2 regions of the Ensifer sp. EB106-03-01-XG145 genome follow, and region 2 is predicted to be linked to the other one. Evidence: riboswitches for the same ligand, from Rfam matches in the RefSeq annotation. Region 2 holds a riboswitch; the other holds the start of a gene.
What was found. Region 2 has a riboswitch for FMN ahead of AC3WWH_RS25240 (6,7-dimethyl-8-ribityllumazine synthase). Riboswitches for the same ligand answer to the same signal wherever they lie in the genome.

Region 1 (4,686 bases), on a different contig from region 2:
GCGGTAGATCTTCTTGAGCTTGGCTGCCTGGCCGATCAGGTTGTCGCGCTCGATGATGTAGGCGTAGTCACCATGAACGGAGATTTCCGACAGGCCGACCCAGCCGTCACCGGCCTTTTCCAGGGGGTAGCGCACGGCACCCCACTCTTCGCTCTTCGGCTTGTAGGAGACGAGCTTGACGAAGCCCTTCTCGTCGTCCTTCCATTCGCGCTGAACAGCCATCCACAGCGTCTGGTCGTCGCCTTCGCCAACAACGGTGATGCCTTCGAAGCCGAAGCGGGTTTCGCCGGCGCGCAGCGCCTCAGGCAAAGCGATTTCCTTCTTGATCTCGCCCTTCTTGTTCACGTGGAAGAGCGCGTGGCTGTAGAGCTTGTCGGAATTGCCTTCCGATGCGAGCCAGAAGCCCCCTTCCCCGTCATTGGCGATGCCTTCGATGTCGAGCTTCTGAGCCGGTGCGCCGTCACGGGTGATGGCGAGCGTCTCGGTGATCAGCGCCGGCTTCTGGGTGGCGTCGATGGTGAAGATCGTCGGCTGCGACGAGAAGACCGAGTCGTTGACGGCGCGCAGGAAGCCCGGCTTGTCCGAGACGGCAGCAAGACCGGAGAGTGCACCGAAGCCGATCGGCAGCCCGTCCTTCTCGGCGGAGTGGATCTGCGGATAGGCAGCTTCGCCTTCGCCGCGCTCATAGATCATCACATGCGAACGCGCGCCGCCGTCCTCGACGAGGTCGACTTCATTGGCGGTCGCAAGCAGATTGCGCGACGGGATCGCGACGGCGCCTTCCGGCGAGATGCCCGACGGCAGCAGTTGCAGCAGTTCGGGCTCCGCACCCGTATCCTTGTAGACGCCGACGACGGAAGCGCGCTCGGCGAGCAGGAAGAACAGGTTGTCGTCGCCGAACTTGGCCGCTTCCAGCCCCTCGGGCTCCGCGCCCTTGGCCGACGAGCGCTTTTCCGGGTAGTGGCCGATCGCGGCAACGGCATGCTCGAAGCTCGCGCCCGATTCGTAGAGCACCTTGCCGGTGGTGTCGAAGATCGTGAAGCCGCGCGAGCCGCCTTCGTAGTCACCTTCGTTGGCAACGACGATGCGGTTATCGTCGAGCCACTTCACCGCATCGGGCTCGCGCTTGCGGCCCGGCTGCTCGTCCTTGAAGGCGATGGCGCCGTTGCGCTTGATGTCGATATCATTGAGGTCGACGGTGCCAGCAGAGAAGTGCGTCTTCACCGTCGCAGTCTTGCCGTCGATGATGACGATGTGGTTGTTCTCCTGCAGCGTCAGCGCAATCTCGTCCTTGCCGTTGAAGGAGACGAACTCCGGCTCCGGATCTTCGCCAGCGATTTCGGCAAGACCCGTCAGCGTCACGCGCTTCAGCGAGCCGCAATCGGCAACGCCGTCCTTCAAGGACAGGATCACCAGATCGCCGGCCGGCATCTGCGGGATCTTGCCGTCGTTCACTTCCTCGTCGCGCTCGTTTTCAATGGCGATGGCCGCAAGCGTACGGTCCTTGTTGACGGCAACCGAGTCCGGCTGACCGCCGAGATCGCAGGTCGCATCCACCTTCTTCGACGCCAGGTCGATGATTGCCAGAAGACCGGAAGGCTTGACGAAGCTTTCGCGCGTGTTGACCGCAACGAGCGCCTTGGCGCCGGCAACGGTAACGGAGGTCGGCTCACCGTCGAAAGAGATTGTGCCGGCTGCCTTCGGCGCCTTGGCATCGGTGATGTCGATCAGGCCGACGCGCTCGCCCGGGCTGTCGGAGTAGATCAGCGTATTGCCGTCTTCGCTGGCCGTGATGATCTCGGCGGACGTCGGCGCTTTGCGCGCGTCACCATCAGGCAGATTGTCGGCAACGGCAAAGGACGCAATACGATTGAATACAGGTTCAGCCGCCGCAGGAAATGCCACCGAAGCAAGAAGGACGGCCGCGAACGCGGTCACGCGCGAAGTAATGATCATTGAAATCCCCCATGGAGAATACTGAAAACATGGGGGTTCTGCGCGACTGCGATGACAGCCGAATGACACCGGCCGGGTTTTACACCGTTCAGGTTGCAACAGCCTCCCGTTCGCGCCGACTCTCGTTGCGCATGATGAACAGTGACGCGCCAAGGATCAGGACCGCACCGAACCAGAGATAGCCTGTCGGTGCGTAACCGAAGACCAGCCAGCCGGCAAAGACATTGAGCGGCAGCTTCAAATCATCGAAGGGCTGCACATAGGCGGCGTCGGCAACCGTATAGGCGAGCGTCAGCAAATATTGCGCGAACACTGTCATGACCCCGGCGAGCACGAGAAGGCCGAGCGCCATGCCCTGCGGCACCGCGAAACCGGCCGTGAGCGCAATGGCGCCATTGATCGGGGTCAAAAGGACAAGCAGCCAGATGGTGATGGTTTCGGGACGCTCGCTGCTCGTCAGGCTCTTGGTGATGAGCGACGAGGCGCCCCAGAGCAAGGCGGAGAGGATCGGCAGCAGCGCTGCCCAGGTGAAGCTGTCCGACCAGGGTTCAAGAATGATCATCGCACCGGCAAATCCGACCGCGGTCGCGGTCCAGCGGGCCGGACCGACGCGTTCGCCGAGAAACAGGCGAGCGCCAAGGATGATGAAGAACGGCGAGGTCATCACCAGGGCAATCGCCTGCCAGATCAGCACATGCGCAAGGCTGGAGACCCAGGCCCCGACGCCGAAGGCCGCGAGGGCCACGCGCACGACGTGGCGCCACGGGTAATCGGTGCGCATCGCCGAAAGTCCGACGCGCCGCAGGAACGGCAAAGAAAAGAGAAGGGCGAAGGCATATTGCCAGAAGGCCGTGGCGGCAGCGGGAAAGCCGAGTTTCATCGTCAGCCATTGGGTAACGACATTGAGCCCGGCGAAGGCAATACCGGCCAGCACCATGAAGCCGGCACCGGCCATGGCGCGCGAGGAGGACAAACCGAGGGAAGTCTGATTCATGTCACGCATCCTGAGAAATGGACAAACACAAATCAGGACGCATGAGCGCACGGCACGACGCCGGGCAGCCCTGCTCTTCGTGCCGACGACCATTCTCTTTCATCCGGACTATGACCGTCGGCTCCGGAATTGCACCGGATCTGCTGACCCCTTCCCCGCTTCAGGAGAAAGGCGCTCGCGGGCTTGGGTCACCGCATGATGTTGCAGCGCCCTTACCGCCGGTGGGGATTTTCACCCCGCCCTGAGAATGGGCAAGCCGTAGAGCAAATGGCAGGAGGCCGCAAGGGCAGCCCCCCGGAATGCGAAAGGGTCCGGCTTTCGCCGAACCCTCGAATACCTGGACTGCCGGCCTCGTGTCCGGCCGCCAAGCAAATCTGATCAGCCGTTGACGGCGTCCTTCAGGCCCTTGCCGGCCGTGAACTTCGGCACGTTGCGGGCCGGGATGTCAACTTCCGCACCCGTGGACGGGTTGCGGCCCTTCGAGGCTTCGCGGCGCGAAACCGAGAAGTTGCCGAAGCCGACCAGGCGAATGTCGCCGCCGCTCTTCAGCTCGCCCTGGATGGTCTCGAAAACTGCATCAACTGCAGAAGATGCGTCGGTCTTGGAAAGTCCGGCCTTCTCAGCAACGGCAGACACGAGCTCATTTTTGTTCATGTTTCCACCCCTTTCAGATTGGTTCGAAACGACTGTGTTTTAAGCCGCGGCGGCTTGCGCATCGCCCGCGTCTTGCCTTTCCCAATTGCGCCTAATCCCTTGGAATGCAAGGCTTGCAGGGCGCTTTTACAACAAAAAAGACCGGCCAGAGGCCGGTCTTCCCAATTTTTCTGCAAAATGGGCGCCGCGTGAGGTCGCGGCGCCCATTCACCGGCACTTTTTAGTGGGCGATCGAGGTGCCTGCTTCGTCCTGCGAATCAACCACTGCGACGGTTGCCGGCTCCCTTGCCGGGTCCCATTCGATCGGTTCCGGCATGCGCGCCAGAGCGTGTACAAGCACCTCGCCCATCCGCGAAACCGGGATGATTTCGAGCGCGTTCTTCACGTTATCCGGGATCTCGGCGAGATCCTTCGCGTTCTCTTCGGGGATCAGCACCTTCTTGATGCCTCCCCGGAGCGCTGCCAGCAGCTTCTCCTTGAGACCGCCGATCGGCAGCACGCGGCCGCGCAGCGTGATCTCGCCGGTCATCGCGACGTCCTTGGAGATCGGGATGCCGGTCATGATCGACACGATCGCGGTTGCCATGGCGACACCGGCCGACGGACCATCCTTCGGCGTCGCACCTTCCGGCACGTGCACGTGGATGTCGCTCTTGTCGAACATCGGAGGCTCGATGCCGAAATCGATCGCCCGCGAGCGGACATAGGACGCCGCCGCCGAAATCGATTCCTTCATCACGTCACGCAGGTTGCCGGTGACCGTCATGCGGCCCTTGCCGGGCATCATGACGCCTTCGATCGTCAGCAGTTCGCCGCCGACCTCGGTCCAGGCAAGACCCGTGACCACGCCGATCTGATCGTCGCGTTCGGCTTCGCCGTGACGGAAGCGCGGAACACCAAGGTAGTCGTTGATGTTGTCCGCCGTGACTTCGACCGTCTTCGTCTTGCCCTTGATGATCTCGGTCACCGCCTTGCGGGCGAGCTTCATCAATTCGCGCTCGAAGTTACGAACACCGGCTTCCCGCGTGTAGGTCTGGATGACCGCCATCAGGGCTCCGTCAGTCACGGAGAACTCCTTCGGC
Region 2 (4,686 bases):
TTGGGCGCCAACCGCGCCTATGAGCCTGCCGCACTCGCCGTTATCGCATTCGGCATCACCTGGGGCTGCCTCGGCCTCATCCAGCTCGTCTCGCGCTTCCAAAAAAGCGCGCCTCCCAAGGCCTGAGGACCGCACCCATGAGTTTTCTGTCACTCACCAGCATCAAGAAGTCCTTCGGCCCTGTTCACGTCGTGCACGATTTCGACATGGACATCGAGAAGGGCGAATTCGTCTCCTTCCTGGGTCCGTCCGGCTGCGGCAAGACGACCGTCCTGCGCATGATCGCCGGCTTCGAGACACCCTCCGCCGGCTCTATCGTGATCAACGGCAAGGACCAAGGGTCGTTGAAACCCAACCAGCGCAACATCGGCATGGTGTTTCAGGCCTATGCGCTGTTTCCGAACATGAACGTGCATGACAACGTTGCCTTCGGCCTCAAGGTCGCAGGCACTGACAAGTCGGAGATCGACGCACGGGTGAAGCAGATGCTCGGGCTGATCAAGCTCGAGCACCTGGCGGACCGCTTCCCCTACCAGCTCTCCGGCGGCCAGCAGCAGCGCGTGGCGCTTGCCCGCGCCATTGCGGTCAAGCCGCAGGTGCTGCTGCTCGACGAGCCGCTTTCGGCGCTCGACGCCAAGATCCGCGTGTCGCTGCGCGAAGAAATCCGGCAGATCCAGCAGCAGCTCGGCATCACCACGGTCTTCGTCACCCACGACCAGGAAGAGGCGCTGTCGATCTCCGATCGTATCGTCGTCATGAATGCCGGACGTGCCGACCAGATCGGCACCCCCTTCGAGATCTACAACACGCCGTCAACGCGCTTCGTCGCTTCCTTCGTCGGCACGCTGAACATCATCGAGGGCAAGGTCGCGGATCCGGCCTCGGGCGCCGTAACGATCGGCAACCAGCAGGTGGCTCTGAAAGACCCGATTGCCGGCATGAAGGGTGGCGACAGCATCTCGCTGGCGTTGCGCCCTGAAGCGGGCTCGATTGCCGAAGGGGCGCAAGGCGATACGGCGCTTGCCGGCGAGGTCGTCTCGACGAGCTTCCTCGGCTCGGTCATCCGCACGCGGCTTCGCGTCGGCGGCGATGTCATCTCCTTCGACATGTTCAACAATCCGGGCGTAACCCCGCCGGTCTCGGGCGACAACGTCACCCTGCGCTTCGCCGCCAAGGACCTGCTCGTTATTCGCGAGTAGGTCTTGCAGAAGACCGATGAACGCTGGCGCGCAGGGCGCCAGCGAGTATGCAGCGGTTCGTTGCACCATTGCCGGAGACCCGCGAGGTTGCAATCATGGCCAAGGCTGAACCAAGTGCCTTCGTCAGGCATATCCAGGATGAACTCTCCGATCTCGGGCCTGTTCAGATTGACCGCTTCTTCGGCGGCTGGGCCTACGTCGTCGCAGACAAGCGCTTTGCCGTCAGCATCAAGGACCGCCTCTATTTCAGGGTTGATCAGGCGCTGAAAGACGCGCTTATCACAGAGGGTTGCCAGCCGTTCACCTATGAGAAGGGCGGCAAGACCGTGGTCGTGCATCGCTTCTACGAAGCGCCTGTCGACTGCCTCGACGATCGCGACGCCCTTCTCCATTGGGCCGGGAGGGCACTTTCAGCCGAAGACGACGAACTGCGCGGATAGCGCTTCACCAAATCCCAAACGCCTTGCCACCCATAAACAGCAAGGCGATGACAAAGACACACGTGATGGGATACCGCCCAATCGCGGATGCCTCAAGAACCCAAAGCTTCAGCTTGAGGTGCTCACTGTCGGGTTTCGTGGGGAGTTTCGCCAATCGGAGCGCCTTTCTGTCACCAAAAGAAAAATTGATGAAGGCTGCTTCTGCTTCGCACTAACTATGAATCGTCCTGGGTGCGCAAGTGGTTTCTGGGTTCTCGTCCCCAGGTGAGGAACCGTTGATATCTCGCGCTTGTTATTCGACTTTTCACAGGTGATGCATCGATCCCCGACAGCTGATCGCCCTGCAGATAAAGTCGGCCGCAGCCAGCGCGAAAATACCGGAACGAGAAAGAGTTTCTCGCGCTCCGGCCGGACATGCAAAAATCTGTCGTGATTTCCCCTCTTTTCGTCGCGCCGTGCGTTTGATCGCTCGCAGGCGGACTATATAGTCGCGTTGTTCTCAGGGCGGGGCGAAATTCCCCACCGGCGGTAGCGGCCGAAAGGCCGAAGCCCGCGAGCGCTCTGGAGCTTACGCTCCAGAGGTCAGCAGATCCGGTCGAATTCCGGAGCCGACGGTCACAGTCCGGATGGAAGAGAGCAAGCAGGAACGTGGGCCCAGCGACGGGACCTCGCGCGCATGCATGTTCGCCCGACGGGATCATTGGAAACGCCAAACCCTGAAAGGCTTGAGACCATGACCATTTTTTCCCACCCCGCCGCCAAGATCGCGATCGTCCGTGCCCGCTGGCATGCCGATATCGTCGACCGCTGCGTCGATGCCTTCGTCGCGCAATGGACGAAGCTCGGCGGTTCGGCTGCCGACGTTGAGATCTTCGATGTGCCGGGCGCGCTCGAAATCCCGCTGCATGCGCAGACGCTGGCAAAGACCGGCCGCTACGCCGCGATCCTCGGCACCGCCTTCGTCGTCGACGGCGGCATCTACCGCCACGACTTCGTCGCCGGCACCGTGCTCGACGGCATGATGCGCGTCCAGCTCGACACCAATGTGCCGGTGCTTTCGGCCGTACTGACGCCGCACAATTTCCAGGAAAGCGAACCGCTCATTGCCTTCTTCCGCGAACACTTCGTCACCAAGGGCACGGAAGCCGCCAACGCCTGCTCGCAGATTTTGGATGCCCGCGCCAAGCTGGCGCTGGTCAACGCCTGATCGTCTGCGGCTCCGAAGTGAGCCTGCCTGGCGGGTGCGCCGTAAGCGCGCTGCCCCTCATCCGGCCTGCCGGCCACCTTCTCCCCGCTTGCGGGGAGAAGGACACGCGTGGCTCCTTGTCACCCAAACTCATCCTCTCTCGAGAACGGCCGGCCCCCCTGAGGTCAATCAGAGCCATCCCGCCAGCGAGAGCTCTCGTCCCCTCTCCCCGCCTGCGGGGAGAGGGTTAGGGTGAGGGGCAGAATTGCTCTCAGATCATGCCGAACTCGCAGCCCCCCGGAACGCCACAAGCACTCCCGTTGAATCCACTTGTGAGCCACCTGATTCAAGCCGGCAGCCCCAGCCGATAAGCCCCTGTCTCGACTCTCAAATTCGCGCCTACCGCGCCGCCTCGCCGTCCTGCAGGCTGCGCTCCAGCGCCGCCATCCGGTGGCGGTGGCCGCCGGCCTCGTAGCCGACGATGGTGACGACGGGCGCGAGCGTCAGGATGATCAGGCACATCGCCATATCGAGCCCAAGCATCGCCACGACGACGGACGCGATCAGCACCAGCGCCGTGCCGCAAAGCAGCCAGAGATGCAGCCGGTTCGTCTGCCGCAGCAGATACGCGTACATCGCGTAGAGCAGGCCGATGTAGAGTCCGACTGGAACCGCGACTGTCAGCACAGTTGCGACCGAGCTGATATGGGCCTTGTGCTCGATATAATAGGCCGCCACGTGCAGCCCGGCGCCGGTGGCGACTATCGCGGCGAAGATCGGTATGTGGCCATAACCCCAGACGAAGGACCGCTTGAGGCGGTGGTGGTGCAGCACCTCGGCGCTCGGCAAAAGGAAATAGATCCACCACATGCCGAAAGTGAGCCCGGTGCCGGCGAGGCAGACGAGCGCAACGTCGAGGTTCCAGCCCTCGCCCTCGACCACGGCAGAGATCGAGGCGACCGTTCCGACCACCCCTTCCCCGAGCGCGATGATCGCCAGCAGCCCGTAACGCTCGGCGATGTGATGCGCATGCCAGGGCGTGCCGCCATAGTGCATCTCGGCAATGTAGGGGCCGAGCATCTCGATCGCCGTCAGCGCGACGACCAGGGCAAAGGTCACCGCCAGCGAGAAGTCGAAGAAGATCAAAACGATCCAGCCAAGCTGGGCGACGCTGATCGCCTTCACATAGGCCATGCAGGCTTCCCGCCGCGCCGGATCCTGCCGGCTGGCGCGCAGCCACTGGAAGACCATCGCGACGCGCATGACGACATAGCCGAGCACCATGACGCCGTTGTTGAGGTGCTCGCCCTTGTCGATCGATTCGAACATCGGCGGCAGGCCGATCGCCAGGATCAGCACGCCGACCATCTGCACCATGGTGACGCTGCGAAAGATCCAGTCGTCGGTGTCGTAGGCCGAAGCGAACCAGCTGAAGTTGATCCAGGCCCAGCAGATGGCGAAGGTGGCAAAGCCGAAGCCGATCAGCCCTGCGGTGAAGTGGCCCTCGGCGAAGAGATGCGCGAGCTGCGAGGCGGCCAGGCTGAAGGCGATGACGAAAGTGAGGTCGAACAGCAGTTCGAGTGTCGTCGCAGTCCTGTGATGTTCGTGCGTATCACGTCCACTCATGCGCGCCACGTGGTGATGGCTGCTCGGATGCGGCTCGGTCGAGGTTGTTTCGCTCATGCGGTGACGCCCTTTTCAACGATCTGCAAGCATATTCAAATATTTGCGGAAGCGTCGTCAAGGCAGGTAGAACGCTGCACGTAAAGCGCCCGGCATTACTGCCGGGCGCTTCGTCACGATGCCTGAGGGAGGATCAACGGGCGTCGCGATATTGGGTTCAGGCCTTAGCAAGAGAGGA

Region 1: linked by a shared signal. The riboswitch ahead of AC3WWH_RS06460 (DMT family transporter) and the one ahead of AC3WWH_RS25240 (6,7-dimethyl-8-ribityllumazine synthase) in region 2 are both predicted to bind FMN.

Annotation. Positions count from the first base shown of each region.
Region 1 is NZ_JBYTEC010000001.1:1,328,425-1,333,110, reverse strand. Features, by position in the region: gene AC3WWH_RS06465 (esterase-like activity of phytase family protein) at 1-1,956, opposite strand, end outside; gene AC3WWH_RS06460 (DMT family transporter) at 2,045-2,959, opposite strand; FMN riboswitch at 3,038-3,203, opposite strand; gene hupB (DNA-binding protein HupB) at 3,329-3,604, opposite strand; gene lon (endopeptidase La) at 3,825-4,686, opposite strand, start outside.
Region 2 is NZ_JBYTEC010000013.1:29,437-34,122, forward strand. Features, by position in the region: gene AC3WWH_RS25225 (ABC transporter permease) at 1-126, shown strand, start outside; gene AC3WWH_RS25230 (ABC transporter ATP-binding protein) at 138-1,199, shown strand; gene AC3WWH_RS25235 (TfoX/Sxy family protein) at 1,295-1,639, shown strand; FMN riboswitch at 2,131-2,281, shown strand; gene AC3WWH_RS25240 (6,7-dimethyl-8-ribityllumazine synthase) at 2,373-2,846, shown strand; gene AC3WWH_RS25245 (low temperature requirement protein A) at 3,225-4,508, opposite strand.